Regions from separate parts of the Cytobacillus dafuensis genome, predicted to be linked through region 2. Evidence: predicted binding sites of a transcription regulator. Region 2 holds the regulator's gene; each other region holds the start of a gene.

Evidence for each region. Region 2 encodes Rex, which represses fermentation and respiration genes when NADH is low (regulators of the CRP and FNR family bind a similar motif). Its sites were predicted from a motif close to TTGTGAAATATTTCACAA; they were not measured.
Region 1: a site for Rex is predicted at 2,629-2,646, ahead of FSZ17_RS20560 (TorD/DmsD family molecular chaperone). Genes of this name have one in related genera too.
Region 3: a site for Rex is predicted at 2,556-2,573, ahead of hcp (hydroxylamine reductase). Genes of this name have one in related genera too.
Region 4: a site for Rex is predicted at 2,107-2,124, ahead of FSZ17_RS08065 (TIGR04053 family radical SAM/SPASM domain-containing protein). Genes of this name have one in related genera too.

Annotation. Positions count from the first base shown of each region.
Region 1 covers NZ_CP042593.1:4,303,629-4,307,847, reverse strand. Annotated here, with positions in the region: partial or broken gene FSZ17_RS24150 (hypothetical protein) at 1-10, opposite strand, end outside; gene FSZ17_RS24145 (4Fe-4S dicluster domain-containing protein) at 206-772, shown strand; gene FSZ17_RS20565 (PucR family transcriptional regulator) at 769-2,331, shown strand; gene FSZ17_RS20560 (TorD/DmsD family molecular chaperone) at 2,698-3,366, shown strand; gene FSZ17_RS20555 (DMSO/selenate family reductase complex A subunit) at 3,359-4,219, shown strand, end outside.
Region 2 covers NZ_CP042593.1:637,410-641,628, reverse strand. Annotated here, with positions in the region: gene groL (chaperonin GroEL) at 1-531, opposite strand, end outside; gene groES (co-chaperone GroES) at 595-879, opposite strand; gene FSZ17_RS03360 (CPBP family intramembrane glutamic endopeptidase) at 1,138-1,869, shown strand; gene FSZ17_RS03355 (YdiK family protein) at 1,866-2,072, shown strand; gene FSZ17_RS03350 (redox-sensing transcriptional repressor Rex) at 2,146-2,793, opposite strand; gene moaC (cyclic pyranopterin monophosphate synthase MoaC) at 2,820-3,308, opposite strand; gene FSZ17_RS03340 (ABC-F family ATP-binding cassette domain-containing protein) at 3,766-4,219, shown strand, end outside.
Region 3 covers NZ_CP042593.1:3,101,648-3,105,866, forward strand. Annotated here, with positions in the region: gene FSZ17_RS14715 (DEAD/DEAH box helicase) at 1-254, opposite strand, end outside; gene FSZ17_RS14720 (Crp/Fnr family transcriptional regulator) at 427-1,119, shown strand; gene hcp (hydroxylamine reductase) at 1,200-2,492, opposite strand; gene FSZ17_RS14730 (Hsp20/alpha crystallin family protein) at 3,114-3,581, shown strand; gene FSZ17_RS14735 (ABC transporter permease subunit) at 3,692-4,219, opposite strand, start outside.
Region 4 covers NZ_CP042593.1:1,700,055-1,704,273, reverse strand. Annotated here, with positions in the region: gene moaA (GTP 3',8-cyclase MoaA) at 1-765, opposite strand, end outside; gene FSZ17_RS08065 (TIGR04053 family radical SAM/SPASM domain-containing protein) at 877-2,001, opposite strand; gene FSZ17_RS08060 (DsrE family protein) at 2,190-2,528, opposite strand; gene FSZ17_RS08055 (metal-sulfur cluster assembly factor) at 2,542-2,850, opposite strand; gene FSZ17_RS08050 (alpha/beta fold hydrolase) at 3,224-3,991, opposite strand.

The sequences.
Region 1 (4,219 bases), 1.2 Mb from region 2:
CAAGTCGATTATTTTCCGTTTCTTGGACAAACTTGTTTAACCAGGTTTACTTTAAAGTCATTCATGTAGTTTAATCCTCCGTTATGTCACCAACGTATTTTGAAAGTTCATCATTTTGTCGTTGGAAGAATACGTCATTTTCTGATTGTTATAATAAAATATTATTTAATAATAGTTTATTATAGCTGGGAGGAGGAGTCTATCTATGACCTCTCAATGGATGTTTTACATTGATCTTAATAAATGTATTAATTGTAAAAGCTGTGAGATGGCCTGCAATGAATATAATGCCCTTAATGGAGTATATCGAAGAAAGGTGATCTCATATGATACAGAGTTATCTGAAACAAACGTTCACTTATCTATCTCCTGTAATCATTGCAGAAATCCAGTGTGTGTCTTGATTTGTCCGGAGAATAATTTTCAAAAGCGCCAAGATGGAATCGTTATACATAATTCAACGAATTGTAAATCGTGTAAAAGATGTATGAAGGCTTGTCCGTTTCATGCTCTGAAATTAAATCCAAAAACAAATAGGGCAGATAAATGCAATTTTTGTGTAGAACGAATTGATAAAGGCTTAAAGCCTGTCTGTATAGAAAACTGTCTTACAGGAGCCCTGAGTATGATAAAGGTAAATACAAATAATATTAAATCTTACACTCTTAATAACTTGAATATTCCCATTGTCAAATATACGAACCCTTCCATATTTATTTTTGAAAAACAAAAGGGACAGATTTTTTTACGAGAAGGATGCAATCCGATATGAAAAATTCTTTACAGGACTTATTAATCTATATTCCGTTGTCTCAACTAACTTATATTACGTCATTGCCAAAGGAGCTGGTTCATTATGAAACGATCCTTGATAACATACCTGGACAATTGCTTGAAAGACCAACATTAATAATCCTCAAAAATTATGACGAGTGGAAAAAGCTTAATGAAACGGAAATAACGATTCGATTGATTCAAGACCCGAATCTTATAGGAATGGTTCTATGTCATCCTGACCCTATCATTATTCAAGAAGAGGTATTTACTCATTTTCTAGAATGTCAGTTACCAATTATTCAAGTGCCTGACCACTCATTAATACACGTGTTTCAGCAAACAAATGAATTTCTATACCCATATAGTCAATTGAGTATCGAACTACAAGGTTTTATGGAAAAAGGATTTATTAGCTTAGCTTCGGAGTTGTCCAAGGGACTAAATACACCTTTACTATACTTTGATCAGAATGAACAGATACTATGGCAAACTGGGGAGAAAGAAGAATTGCAAGAGGCGAATCGATGGTTCAATATTCATCGCCGGAAACTGAAAAATGGGGAATATTCAAATTTGAATACGGATGTAGAGGGCTCCTTTCAAGTGTACACGATACAAATATCTGAATTTATGAATCATAGTTTATTAGCCTCCGCTCAATTATTAAGCTGGCAAAAAAGGATGGTCGATAAATTAGTAGGTTTAACGGCACTTTCGTTACAAACTCAAGGGATTTTTGAAGAGCAGCAAGAAATATTTAAAGAGCATTTTATTTACGACCTTCTTTTTCATAAATTTGAGTCAAAGAAGGTGATGATTAAACAAGGAAAAACATGGGGATGGAACTTGGAAAAGCCTCACCATTTACTAATATTAAATATTGAACTCTCGGATGAATTCATGACAAATATGAATTGGCTAGAGGAGATAATCTTATTTTTAGAGGCTGAAGCAGCTACTATGAAGGAAACGATCATTGTTTTTCCGTTTCAAGATCAAATCATCCTCTTACTCGAAGATGCAGAAGAACGGATCAACAGCGAGAGGAAAAACTATGTGGTAGAGACCATTAGCCATATAGAGAAATCACTATCTAGCAAATGGTCTAATATTCGATTTAAGATTGGCATTGGAAAATGGTATCAAGATACGATTAACTTAAATAAAAGCTATCAAGAAGCAAAACTAGCTTTACAATTTGGTCAAAGTTGGTTTGAAAATAATAAAAATATTTTTCATATAAATAATTTAGGGATTTTTCGTCTACTTATTCATATTCAGCACGAACTTCTTTATGATTTCAGTCTAGAGTACTTATCGACTTTAATTGAAGGAGATCGAGAAAATGGAACAGAGTATATAAAAACATTGCAGGCTTATATTCAGCACCAAGGGAAAATCAGTGAAGTATCTGAAACATTATACGTTCATCCGAATACGTTACGTAATCGTTTAAAAAAAATAGAAGACATAACGGGATTGCAGCTGCAAGATATAAATGATTTATTAATTTTAACCATTGCGGTAGGAATATACTCCTTTGTCCACACTTAATCAAATATTATAAGAAAACCTGGCTTAGAAAAATGATTCTAAGCTGTTTTTTTTGCCAGCAATTGAGAATAGTTAACTCCTAATATTTGAAATTAAGTTGGAATGAATCTAATCTTTCAAAAATCAGTCACCATCATTCCTAAACCCCATCAAAATAACTGTTACACAATCACAAAAGTAGCTATATAGGTATGTATGAATCCACACTCCATATTGTGCACATCTTTATTTAGAATGGAGTTAGAGGAGGAGATTCTCTTAGAAAGGTTCTATGAACCATGTTTTTTTTATTTTATTATGTGAAAAATTTCACATGAATTGGTTTAGGAGGGAAAAACTATCTTGCAATAGAAAGTGGTGACGCGGATGGAGCATTCAGAAAATAGTAATCTCATATCGATGATGAAGGACAGGAAGTCTCAATATGAATTCCTCTGTACAGCATTCAGCAATCCAATATTGAAAGAGGTACTGAACATATGGAAAGAGCAATTATCCTTTAAGTCTATCATTTCAGATGAGCACTTTCGTCTTTTCTTTTCAGAGTTATCTTCACAGAAAGTGGAAGAGATTTTTGAAAAGGAAAAGGAGAACTTTTTACGGTTATTTTTCGGACCTGAACATATTCCTGCTCCACCTTGGGAGTCTGTTTACCGAACGAGAGAAAGACTGCTTTTTGGAGAACCAACCCTTAAGATGAGAGAAAAACTAAAGATATTCAATCTCAATTATGAGGAGGAAAATAAAGAGCCTGAGGATCATATTTCTCTTGAATTAGAATTTATGAGTCATCTAATCGACAAATCACTAAAGTCTATAAACGAAGAGAATGAGAAAGAGTTTAGTAGGGCATTACATTATCAATTTCTGCTTTTAGATGATCATTTAGTTAAATGGGCAGAACCCTTTACAGAAGATATTCTTTCTTTTACTACTAGTGCCTTTTATAAGGGTTTAGCTCAATTCTTAAGAGAATTTATCAAGCAAGATTATCAATATATGAGCGGGATTAAGGAGGTATTAGGCAATGAGTGAGAATTTGTTCAAAAAGATTGCAAATCAAACAATGCCACGCAGAACATTTTTAAAATGGACCGGTGCAGCTACAGCTCCAACTATGTTAGGAGGAGTATATGCTACGAAAAAACTATCCGAAAATGTAAGCGCTGCCGAAAGTGTTGAAGAAGAGGTAGTCATTCCTACATGTGGAACATTGAACTGTGGGGGCCGTTGCTTAGTTAAAGCACACGTTAAAGATGGTACGATTGTTCGTATTTCAACAGATAATGCTAGCGAAGATTCTCTTAGCTGCCCTCAAATTCGTGCTTGCTTACGTGGCCGTAGTTATCGTCAATTCGTATATCATCCTGACCGCTTAAAATATCCAATGAAAAGGGTTGGTAAACGAGGTGAAGGGGAGTTTGAAAGAATAACTTGGGATGAAGCGATTGAAACCATTTATAAAGAAACAGAAAGAATTACAAAAAAATATGGTCGATCAGCCCTTTATAGTAATTATGGTTCCGGAAACTGGGGAGGAATCGCTAGTGGCCGTATGATGTTTAATAAATTAATGGGAATGACAGGCGGTTACCTTGGCTATTTCAACACCTATAGTACAGCTCAAACTTCAAATGCCACACCGTATACCTTTGGAACTGGAAATACTGGAAGCAGCTTGGATTCATTAGTGAATTCACAATTAATTATTTTATGGGGATTTAATCCAGCAGAAACGATTTTCGGATCACCAACTAATTTCTATTTACAGAAAGCAAAAGAGGCAGGGGCGAAAATTTATGTAGTGGATCCTCGTCAATCCGATTCCGCTGTTGCATTGGCAGATGAGTGGTTCCCGATTCGGCCTACAACTGATAATGCTTTGATG
Region 2 (4,219 bases):
CTCTTCGATTGTGATAACTCCGTCGTTACCAACGCGCTCCATAGCTTCAGCGATTAGTTCGCCAACTTCTTTATCATCAGAAGAAATAGAAGCAACCTGTGCGATTGACTCTTTGCCTTCGATTGGTTTAGAAATTGTTTTTAACTCTTCAACAGCAGTAGCAACCGCTTTTTCGATACCTTTACGGATACCCATTGGGTTTGCGCCAGCTGTTACGTTTTTAAGACCTTCACGGATCATAGCTTGAGCAAGAACTGTTGCAGTTGTTGTACCATCACCAGCAACATCATTTGTTTTGCTAGCAACTTCAGCAACAAGCTTTGCACCCATGTTTTCGAAAGCATCTTCTAATTCGATTTCTTTCGCAATTGTTACACCATCATTTGTAATTAATGGAGAACCAAATTTCTTCTCAAGAACCACGTTGCGTCCTTTTGGTCCAAGAGTTACTTTTACTGCATCTGCAAGAGCGTCAACACCGCGGAGCATTGCGCGGCGAGCATCTTCACTAAACTTAATCTCTTTTGCCATGAATAAAAACCTCCTCAAAATATTTAAAGTAATTTTTCTTAAAATGTATAAGCTGTGCGGGTATTAGCCGATAACAGCAAGAATGTCGTTTTCGCGTAAAATTAAATATTCTTTGCCTTCGTACTTCACTTCAGTACCAGCATATTTTGAGAAGATAATACGGTCGCCTTCAGCAACTTCAAGGGCTACACGCTCACCGTTCTCAAGAACGCGGCCAGTTCCTACAGCAACAACATTGCCTTCTTGAGGCTTTTCTTTAGCAGTGTCCGGCAAAACGATGCCGCTTGCAGTTTTTTCTTCAGTTTCAACAAGCTCGATAATAATTCGATCACCTAGTGGCTTTAACAAGTGAAACAACCTCCTCAATAAATATGTAATTTATTTTATTAGCACTCTCTAACCTTGAGTGCTAACACAATTAATATATTAAAGAATCTCCTATCTATTTGCAAGAGTGAAGCTCAATTTTTTCAAAAAAAAATTATATGTCCTCACCGATAGTTAAGTTTAGATTCAAAAATTCATTTTGAGTGTACTATTTGAAACATGTACCTTTTTATGAGTAAAATGTAGTTTAGTGTACACTATTAATAAGGAGATAAATTGGTGAAAAAAGAATACTGGATCATTCTCATTGTTTATATAACCATGCAATTATCAGGCGTCATTGGAGTTCCGCTCGTTGCTTATATCGGAACCCTTTTAGGAAAAAGTATGCAGGAAATGGAGATTATCTCGGTAACTTCATGGATTGTGATCAGCTTTACCATTACATTAATCATCACTTTAGTATTGCTGCGAAAAGAAATGAAAGATCACACTTTAATGAGGAATTCAGCTTCTGCTGCTTCTTCTATTACGTGGGCCATTGGCGGTGTTTTCCTTGCTTTTTTCGCACAAACGATTGCAGCCAATATTGAGAGCTTAATTGGAATTGAAATGGGCTCTGAAAACACACAGCAAATTATGCAGCTTATTCAAGCTTCACCTATCATCATCATTGTCAGCTCTGTGATCGGTCCCATCTTAGAGGAAATTGTTTTTCGAAAAATCCTTTTCGGTTCGCTCCACAAGAGAATGAACTTTTTTCTGGCAGCTTTAATTAGCTCTGTTATTTTCGCGCTTGCCCATGCCGAAATCGAACATATCCTTTTATATTCTGCAATGGGTTTTACATTTGCCTTTCTCTATGTCAAAACAAAGCGCATCATCGTACCGATTTTTGCCCATGTGGCAATGAATACATTCGTCGTCATCCTGCAGCTAAACAAAGACAATATTGAAAACTGGCTTAAGGATATGGAAAAAATTCAAAGCTTTATTGGAGGATTTTTATGAAAAGGACACCATTGTTTTCAGGCATTATCTATATCATTCTTGGAATCCTCTTTACCCTAATGGCAATCCAGAATACTCAAAATGAACAAACCTGGGGAATGTTTACCTATCTATTCATTATTATAGCAACCATGGACTTAGGTACAGGCTTACGATTGGTTGCGTTTCACTTTAAAATAAAAAATAGTCAACCAAAAAAATGAGCCTTCGTGGAGGCTCATTTCTTTTGGTTAGGATATGGATTATGATTGCTACAGCCTTAGATTCTAGAAAGCATTAATCATTTTCTGCTGGATAATGCTTTAAAAAGTAGATAAGTGATTGAAGCTCGACTGCTAAATCGATATGGTGAATTCTAATTGTAGGTGGAACCGAAAGCCGGGCTGGTGTAAAATTCAAAATGCCCTTCACATGGCTTTGAGCAATTCTGTCCGCAATTGATTGGGCTGCTGGAGCAGGAACAGTTAATATGACTACTTGAATCTGTTGATCTTGGATGACTTTTTCAAGATCATTCATATGAAAAATAGGGACATCACTAATATGGGTTCCAACCTTCCCCTCGTCCACATCAAAAGCAACTTCAATTTTCGTATTATTGTTTTTAAGAAAATTATAATTCAAGAACGCAGTCCCTAAATTACCAACCCCTATAAGGGCTACCTTTATCAGTTCATCCTGATCCAAAGTTTTCCGAAAAAAAGAGAGCAAGTAATTGACGTTATACCCATACCCCTTTTTCCCTAAAGCTCCGAAATAAGAGAAGTCCCTTCTTATCGTTGCAGAATCAACCTTTACAGCATCACTTAATTCTGCCGATGATACCCTCTGCTTTCCAGAAGCATGCAAATTTTTAAGAAAACGATAATATAAAGGGAGACGTTTTGCAGTTGCTTGTGGAATTTTCATTGATTCACTTGCCATATATGTATCTCCTCTCCAAATTCTAACTATTCAATCTCTCGCTTAAAATCTCCATTCTTACCACCAGTTTTTTCAACTAAATACGTTTTACCGATAACCATCCCTTTATCAACCGCTTTACACATATCATATACGGTAAGCGCACATACAGATGCAGCTGTTAGCGCTTCCATCTCTACACCTGTGTTACCCTTTGTTTTGACAGTAGCAGTAATAAAAAGTATGTACTCATCTTGTACAATCTTCCATGAGAATGAAATATCCACTCCAGTTAGTGGAATCGGATGGCACATAGGGATGATTTCCCACGTTTTCTTGCAAGCCATTACACCCGCAACCTGGGCAACCGCAAGTACATCGCCTTTTTTCATTTTATTCGAAGCAATATTTTCATATATTTCTTTATTAACTGTAATACTTGAGTGAGCAATCGCCGTACGAACCGTTTCCGGCTTATCACTAACATCGACCATTTTTGCTCTGCCTTCTTGATTAAAATGTGTAAACTCAGTCATAATAACACCTCACAATCAAATCATACACTATTTTTATCCAAATGTGTAAACATTGTAAGGCTTTTCACAAATAAGATTTGATTAGGAAATCCTTACTAACACGACTATTATAGAGAAATTATATGTTTAAATAAAGTGAAACTTCCATCAGTGGGGGTTTTTCGACGCACAGGACGTGCTAGTGCCGACGTTACCACAGGACGTGGCGTTCTTAGTCGGCCTTCATCCCCCACTGATGGTTAGTTGAACCAATCGGGCATTTACGGGCAGTTGATCCCCCACTTACTCTTCTTTGCATACGCGAATCCTTGAAATGGGGGTCTTACTGCCCGTTAATCTGCGATAACCACACAGTAAATAAAAAATTTTAAGAGAGTGCTTCTCACACAAACACTCCTTTATTGCCCATCATATATGAATGGGTTACACTATCTCTATAACATAGAGGTGAAAAAAAATGATTTTATTACAAGTCAATCAATTAATAAAAAACTTCGGTGCCGAAGTTATTTTATCGAATATAAAGCTTGAAGTACAAACTCGCGACAGAATTGCCCTTGTTGGACGCAATGGAGCCGGTAAATCCACACTTTTAAAAATTATTGCTGGTCAAATGTCCCATGATTCTGGAGATATTATCAAGCCAAAGGAAGTAGAAATTGGCTATCTAGCACAAAATACAGGCCTTGAATCCGAGCGTTCGATTTGGGACGAAATGCTAACTGTATTCGATCATTTGCAAAAGCTCGAGAAGAATTTACGCAGGCTTGAAGAGAGAATGTCTGAGCCTGAAGCAATGGCAAATCAGGAAGATTATGATCGAATTTTAAAAGAGTATGACGAACGGCAGGTTCAATTTAAAGAATTAGGAGGCTATCAATACGAATCAGACATCCGCTCTGTCCTTCACG
Region 3 (4,219 bases), 2.5 Mb from region 2:
GAAGCTGTTGGAGTAACTGCAACAAGACTTTTCCCTTTCATAGCCGTATCATATGCTAATTTTTGATGCGTATATAGACTCGTAATCCCCCTTTTTTGTAATGCATCTTTTAGAGTGGGATGTAAATTTATTGGAAGGTCTGTAGTATTTGCCTCTTTTTCATCAATTGTGTGCCAATGAACTATATTATGTTTAAAAGGATCTGATTCTTTCATTTCCTTCATGATTTCATTTAAGTTTTTCCGTACTTTCATACTATTCACCTCATACTACTATTCTAGCGAATAAACGTTCGTTGTAAAAGAGGGAGCCTCTATTCTTTTTCTTCATAGAACATTCATATTCTTACAGTATAAAAACACTTCTTTTAAATGTCTTTTTTGTTACAATGTTAGCAACAATGGTTTTACCATCAGAGGTGAAAAGATGTTTAATTTAGAAATAAAAAAAGTACTGTCGCAATTCACTCTTTTTCGAGACTTAAGTGATTCAGAAATGGAAAAAATTATTGAAATCTCTATCTCTAGGGAATGGAAGAAGGGCAGTCATGTCTTTATGCAGGATGATCCACTTGAAAATGTATATTTTATACAAAGTGGACGGATAAAGATTTATAAAAGTGATATTAATGGGAGAGAGCAAATCGTAGCAATATTGAAAAGTGGCGAGATGTTTCCACATGTCGGCTTTTTTCGTAAAGGCGGGTATCCTGCTTTTTCTGAAGTACTAGAAAATTCAATACTAGTCGTTGTCCCTATTGATCTATTTGAAAAAGTATTAATTGAAAATCCTGAGCTTTGTATTAAAGTATTTAAAGTACTTGGAGAAAAAATCGTTGATTTACAAGAAAGATTGGAGTCGCAAATCCTTAATAATACGTATGAACAAATTATTAAACTACTTGTCCGTTTGGCAAAAATTCATGGGGAAGAAATGGATGAAGGATTGTATCTTTTAAAAACTGAATTCACGAATAAGGACCTTGCCAATATGATTGGAACGACGAGAGAAACCGTGAGTAGAACATTAACAAAGCTAAAAAAAGACCATTTAATTGAAACTGACTCAGCAGGGAATATTATTATTGATCCTGACCGGCTGTTGGAAGAAATTTTTTAGTAAAAAAGAGAAGAACCCCTTTGACAATCTAAGGGTCTTCTCTTTTTAGATAAGAATTATAAATTTTTCGAGATTGGGATCTATACTAATTGCAGCATTTCTTGCATATCTTCTTGAGCTGTGCCAATTAGTTTTAGATTAAATGTTTCTTGAAGGACATTTAATACTCCCTCTGAAATAAATTCTGGCGCTTTTGGTCCGATACGAATATCTTGGATTCCTAAGCTAAACAATCCTAAAAGGATGGCAACTGCCTTCTGTTCGAACCATGAAAGCACGATACTTACTGGCAGCTCATTAATTTCACATTCAAAAGCCTCTGCCAATGCTTTTGCAATTTTTACAGTAGATCCGGAATTATTGCATTGGCCTAAATCAATATATCTTGGGATATTTGTACCAGGTACGACCCCATAGTCAACATCATTAAAACGGAACTTCCCACAAGATGTTGTTAAAATAACTGTTTCTGGCGGTAAGGATGTAGCTAATTCACGATAGTATTCTCCTCCCTTGCCTGGCGCATCACAGCCTGCAATAACGAAAAACCTTTTAATCTTTCCTTCTTTAACAGCTGAAACGACCTCAGGAGCAAGACCTAATACAGTTTCATGATGGAAGCCTGTCAATAAAGTTTCATCGGATTCAATATTTGCTTCAGGCAATTCTAATGCTCGACTAATTAATGGGCTAAAATCATCATTTTCGATTTTCAAAACATTTTCAAGACCTGCCACTTCATAGGAGAACATGCGGTCAGCATATGTACCTTTAATTGGCATAACACAGTTCGTTGTTGCCAAAATCGCTCCTGGGAATTTTTCAAATAAGCGTCGTTGGTCATACCAAGCTTTACCGATATTCCCTTTCAAATGAGGATATTTTTTCAATTCTGGATAGCCATGTGCTGGAAGCATTTCCGAGTGGGTATAAATATTGATACCTTTTCCTTCTGTTTGCTTTAATAGCTCTTGAAGTGCAAATAAATTATGCCCTGTAACAATAATACATTTACCTTCAATTTTATTTTGTGAAACACGGATCGGTTCTGGAATACCAAGTCTTTTTGTATGGGCTTCATCAAGAATTTCCATTACTCTAACAGCAGAACGTCCGACCTTCATCGCCATTTCTATATGTTCCTGAACATTAAAGTTAGAATTAGTTAATGTTAAATAAAGGGCCTCATGTGTTGTAGCATCGACAAATGGATCTGTATATCCCAACTGATTCGCATGTGTACGATAAGCGGCAATACCCTTCAACCCAAAAATTATTGTATCCTGTAAGCTTGCGATTGTTTCATCTTTTCCACAAACACCGATTACTTTACATCCCCCAGTTGGCGTCTGCTCACATTGGTAACAAAACATGAAAAATTCCTCCTCATTAATTACTTGAACAGACTTTAGCATACAGTTTAGTAGGCACTTACAGTGTGACGCAGATCACATTTTTTCTTTTGTCAAGAAGTGTTCAATATTGGAAAAACATGAAATAAATTTTTAGAAAAACTTGACGTTCACCAAGTCCTTTTTGGTGAATGCCTTAGCAGATATTTAATTGAATACACACTTTACTTTAGTACGTTAATAAACTTAAACTTCCTATTAGCTAATGAAAACTCGCCGATTGGCGAGCCTTGGAAAGGCGAAGACAGAGGAGTAGTTACACTTTCGCGCTCATACATGCCACGTCCTCTCAAAAGCTTCTCTTTTGATCGTGCGATGTATCTCTGACGAAGCTCTCCATGTCCTGTGGCATTCGCCCGACTAGGACATCCTCGCAAAAGCTATCGCTTTTCCTTCGTGCGATGTGAATGCTATCGAAGCCTTCCTTGTCCTTTCCATCGTTCTTAATTCCTAAAATTGGAATTGTGTCGGATTATCTTCTGCACTGGCGATTTATAATTTCTTAACGTGGAACAAATGCCTAATTATTTTCATAGAATATGGTGGCTGTGCCATATTTATTTCATGAATGGAGATGAAAATATGAGTGATCAAGGAAGAAAGGAAAAAAATGAACCGTTTGGCGAAATAATGAAATCAATGAATCAATTTTTCCACGAGAAGCCTGTTAAGGGTTTTTTACAAACGATGGATGATTTTTTTAAAAACCCCTCCCCATTTCATTCATCATTTCATATTGATGTACATGAAACCGCAGGTGAGCATATTATTACTGCAGAACTTCCTGGGGTAAAGCGTGAACAAATTCAACTAGATGTGCTGGATAATTATATAACTATTACTATTAATTCAAATGAATTATTTACTGAAGAGGATGAAAATCAGAAATTCGTTAAACGGCGGCAATCTATGCATAGATCAAGTAGAACCATCCCTCTTCCGCAACCCATTAATGAAAGAAAAGTAAAAGCGACTTATCAGAATGGTCTTTTACAAATACGTATTCCGAAACAGGTAGGAAAAAAAATCATAATCGATGAAATCAAATAAAAAACAAGCAGCGATAAACTGCTTGTTTCTTTATTAGCTAACATTTAAAAGTCTGCTGAAAAATAGCATTAGAAAAATTAGTATTCGACAGATGTCCTTGCAATCCGAAGTTACTCTAATGATGTATCAAGCCAACGATTAAAATAACCTGAAGGAACACTGAAATAATCTTTTGTAAACCTTATGAACTCATTCGTATCTACTTCTTTGTATTGAAAATGATGATAATAGTCTGAAAGAAATTGCATGCTAACCTCTTTGACATCTTCTCCTTTCATTCTATATTTGTCCTTCATCATCTTCAATAATTCAACGGCAGGCTGACCATATATAAATCCAGTGTTCTTCATTTTATCTAACGGAATATTAGAATATTGTCTCCCTAGTGGAGGTTCTGACGATGCGATTCTTTCTATACGGCGATACGGAATACTAAAAGCATGTCTTTCGGTTTGATTTTTACCAGCATAAAAATACATCGAGGTTGCAAATTCAGTCATCCCTTCATCAACCCAAGCTTGATTATACTGATCATTTGCAACAACACCATAAAAATATTGATGGGCTATTTCATGTACAATTGCGTTTCGATAGAAATAAGTATCCTCAATATATGGGTTAATCGTGACAACTCCAGA
Region 4 (4,219 bases), 1.1 Mb from region 2:
AGGGATAAATCCAACATCAATATTCGTTCCTTCATAGCGATAACGCTTTGCAACTTCCCCAAAGTAGTCTGGTTCAACTGGATCCAATAAATAATGTTTTTTAAGTAGCTCAAATATTTCTTTTTTGGTTATAACATCATCCATTTTCCAGCCATTGGTGCTGCCGACATCCATGAATTCTATAAATCGAAGCTGAATTCCTTTTTCCTTACAAAAGTTAGCCATTGGAACTATTTCAGAATCGTTTAAGCCTTTTTTTACAACCATATTGATTTTTACACCAAGGCCTGCTTCCTGAGCCGCTTGGATGCCATCTAGAACAGCTTGAACTCCCACATTTCTTCCGTTAATTTTGCCAAATAATTCACTATTTAAGGAATCCAGACTAACATTTACTCGTAATAAACCAGCTTCCTTCAATTCTTTAGCATACCTTGGCAGTAATACTCCATTGGTTGTTAGGCCGATATCTTGTAAGCCTTGAATATTAGAAAGCTTTTTGACTAAAATCGGCAAATCCTTCCTGAGCAAAGGCTCTCCGCCTGTAAGCCTAATCTTTTCTACGCCAAGATCTACAAATATTTTGGCAAGCCGTTCAATTTCCTCATAAGTTAATAATTCACTTTTCGGTAAGAAAGCAAAATCTGGTCCAAATTTATCTGCAGGCATACAATAGGTACAGCGAAAATTACAGCGATCAATAACAGAAATTCGTAAATCTCTTAGAGGTCTATTTAATTTGTCTTTGATGATTAATTTTTTCATAATATCAACTCCAATAAAGAGTGATCTCTTTTTCAATATTGTAGCATATGTTGCCATTAAAAATGGTATTATTCACATATTGTTCTTAATCGGTTCATCGTGGTACTGTTTTTACGATGTTGCTTTCTTTCTTAATGCTCTAGGAATATAGACACAGAATGGCTCACTTTCCATGTAATCCCCCGTCATAGCATAGGCACGAGAGCGTGAACCTCCACAAACATACCTAAATTCACAAACTCCACATTTCCCTTTATATTTATCCGGATTTCTTAAATCTCTAAAGATCGGGGAATCTCGATAGATTTCAGCTAATGATTGTTCTCTTATATTGCCTGCTTTTACAGGAAGTAAGCCGCTCGGATATACGTCGCCAATATGGGAGATAAAGACGAAGCCATTGCCATCATTAACCCCTTTTGGTGCTCTTCCAAGCCCATCAATCGATCCTGTCAAGCCTTGTTGAGTTAATGCATCCAAATATTGAATATCTTCGTTATTGCCCTTTGCTTCTTTCATTTTGTGCTGAATAACTACACGGCGATAATGCTGTGCAGCTGTTGTTTTAATATCAAAGGAAACTCTTTTGCTTAAATCATACAGCCATGTGAAGACTCTTTCATGTTCAACTGGTGTAATCATATCACTTTCTTGTCCTCTGCCTGTAGGTACTAGAAAAAAGACACTCCACAGAACACACTTTAAATCTTCAACAACCTTCGCCATTTCATCAAGACAATCAATATTATAACGGGAAATGACCGTATTAATCTGGATTGGAATTTCTAGTTCATGCAAATATTTAATTCTTTCCATTGTTAAATCAAAGGAACCCGCAGTCCCCCGAAAATGGTCGTGAATTTCAGCAGTAGGCCCATCAAGACTAAAAGCCCAGCGGGAAAGCCCCACTTCCTTCGCTTTTTCAATCGCTCCCTTCGTTACATTAGGTGTTGCACTCGGGGTCATTGATACACGAACACCCTTTTCAACGGCATATTTGGCTATGTCGAAAACATCCTCACGCATTAAAGGATCACCACCGGTAAAAACAAGCATAGGGCTATTCATTTCATAAATTTGATCAATTAATGACTTCCCTTCGTCAAATGATAGTTCTCGTGGATCTCTTTTATATTGAGCTTCTGCACGGCAATGCAAGCATTTCAATTGGCATGCTCTTGTTAATTCCCAAATTACTATAAAAGGGTCTTTATTAAAATCACGATTAAAGGGCATTATATATCCTCCTTTTGATTCCTCCGATACCATTCAAAAAACGAAAAGCGAATATAACAATCATCTTTGCTGCAATTGTATTATATGGGAAATGACAAATGAAATAAGTGAAGAATCTCACATGTATGATAGATGATATTGCTAGGGGGAAAAAGAAAAAAATAGCAGGAGCATATTGCTCCTACTATTTATGATATCGTTATTATCTCGTATTTAGATGCTAAATCAATAAAATGCGGCATTCCACTAATTTTTCCTGCGACTAATTTGTCTTCAATTTCATAATAATCAACACAAGTTTTGCAGGCAAACACTTCAACACCTTTTTCTTCAAGCTCTTTAAGGTGAAGCGAAACAAAAGAATCCTCAGTTAAGGTAAATACTCCTCTATTCATGCAAAAAATAGCGGCAGGAAGCTCTTCCCTTTGTTTTAACAATGTAAAAAAGGTTTCAAGGACTCCTTCTCCAAGCTCCTTTTCTCCTTTGCCGAGTTGATCAGAGCTGACTAAAATCACTTTATTTTTCATTAAATTTCACCTCTTAACGAATTCCTAAAGCAATTTTTGCATAACGAGACATTCTTTCTTTCGACCATGGAGGATTCCAAACAATATTTACTTCTGTTTCCTTTACTTCCGGTATATCTGAAAGAGCAGTTTTTACATTATCCACAATCGTCCCTGCTAGCGGGCAGCCCATTGAAGTTAAAGTCATATCAACTGTTGTCTTCCCATCATCATCCATTTTAACATCGTATACTAATCCAAGATTTACGATATCTATACCTAATTCAGGGTCAACAACAAGCTCAAGAGCACCCATAATATTATCTTTTACTTCTTGATCCATGCTTTCAACACTCCTTTTTCTACATAATGTTATCATATCAAATTTGTATAGGATTATGAATGATAGAAACCGTATAAAGTGAAACTTCCATCAGTGGGGGTTTTTCGACGCACAGGACGTGCTAGTGCCGACGTTGTCACAGGACGTGGCGTTCTTAGTCGGCCTTCATCCCCCACTGATGGTTAGTTGCGGCCCACAGGTAGTGGGTCACGCAGACGTTGCCACACGATGTGGCGCTTTTAGTCTGTGTTCATTTTACGGGCATTTACGGGCAGTTGATCCCCCACTTACTCTTCTTTGCATACGCGAATCCTTGAAGTGGGGGTCTTACTGCCCGTTAATCTGCGATAAACTTATGACAATATCATAAAGCTTATAAGTATGTTTCAAACCATTCAATTGTCCTCATTACCCCCTCTGTACTGACTTTATGACCGGCGTTTTCTTCAGAAATAAAATTTAGACGTTCAGGCTGCTCTTGATATAAAGGTCTTATGGACTCATAAAAATGATAGGTAGGAGAATATGGTACGACTGAATCCTGCTTACCATGCCAAAAAAGCAAAGGCCTATTTCCAAGCTTTTGAGGCTGCAAGCTTAAATCAAGCTCCCTAAGCTTACTCATTAATTGAGACATTTCCACTTCTGAGACTGGAATTTTAATCCCTTTCTTTTTCATTTCATTTATTTGAAGGTCAGCAAATTTTTCATAGTACGGCATCGCCATTAAGCTTGTAGCAGCTTTAATCCAAGGGTATTTTGTCAATGCACCTAATGTAATAATTCCTCCCATTGAAGTTCCTACAACCCCTATCCTAGAAGGATCTATTAATTTTTGCTCTTCAAATTTTTGCTTTAAAATTTCTAGTTCATCAATGGTTCGAAGTACAATTTCCCAAAAGTGGAAATTCAACTCATTACTAGAAAGTCCAGAGCTTCTTTCTCCATGGTAAAGTGCTTCTGGAAGTATCACCCTAAATCCTTTTTCTGCTAGTAAATAAGCATAGTGTAAATTAAATTCCTTTCTGCTTGTATAGCCATGTATAAAAATAATGAATGGCAGCTTTTCTTCCCATCTATTTTTATCCGCTATATGCAAAACAGGTATTTCTTTTATTTTTTCATGTTCAACAGTGATCACTTTAAAGCCTCCTAATATTAAGCAAATCTATAAATTATGTTAAAATTGAATAACATAGTAAGTTTTTTTACAAAACGAATGTATATTTGTTAACATAGTGGTAATGATACAATCTCTTGTTTCGCCAAATTCCTTTGGGTATGCGATAATGACTCATTCAATTTTAGTGTATCATGTGAACTTTTATTTTCCTAAAACTTTACACTCTAATATAGAAAAAAATGTATA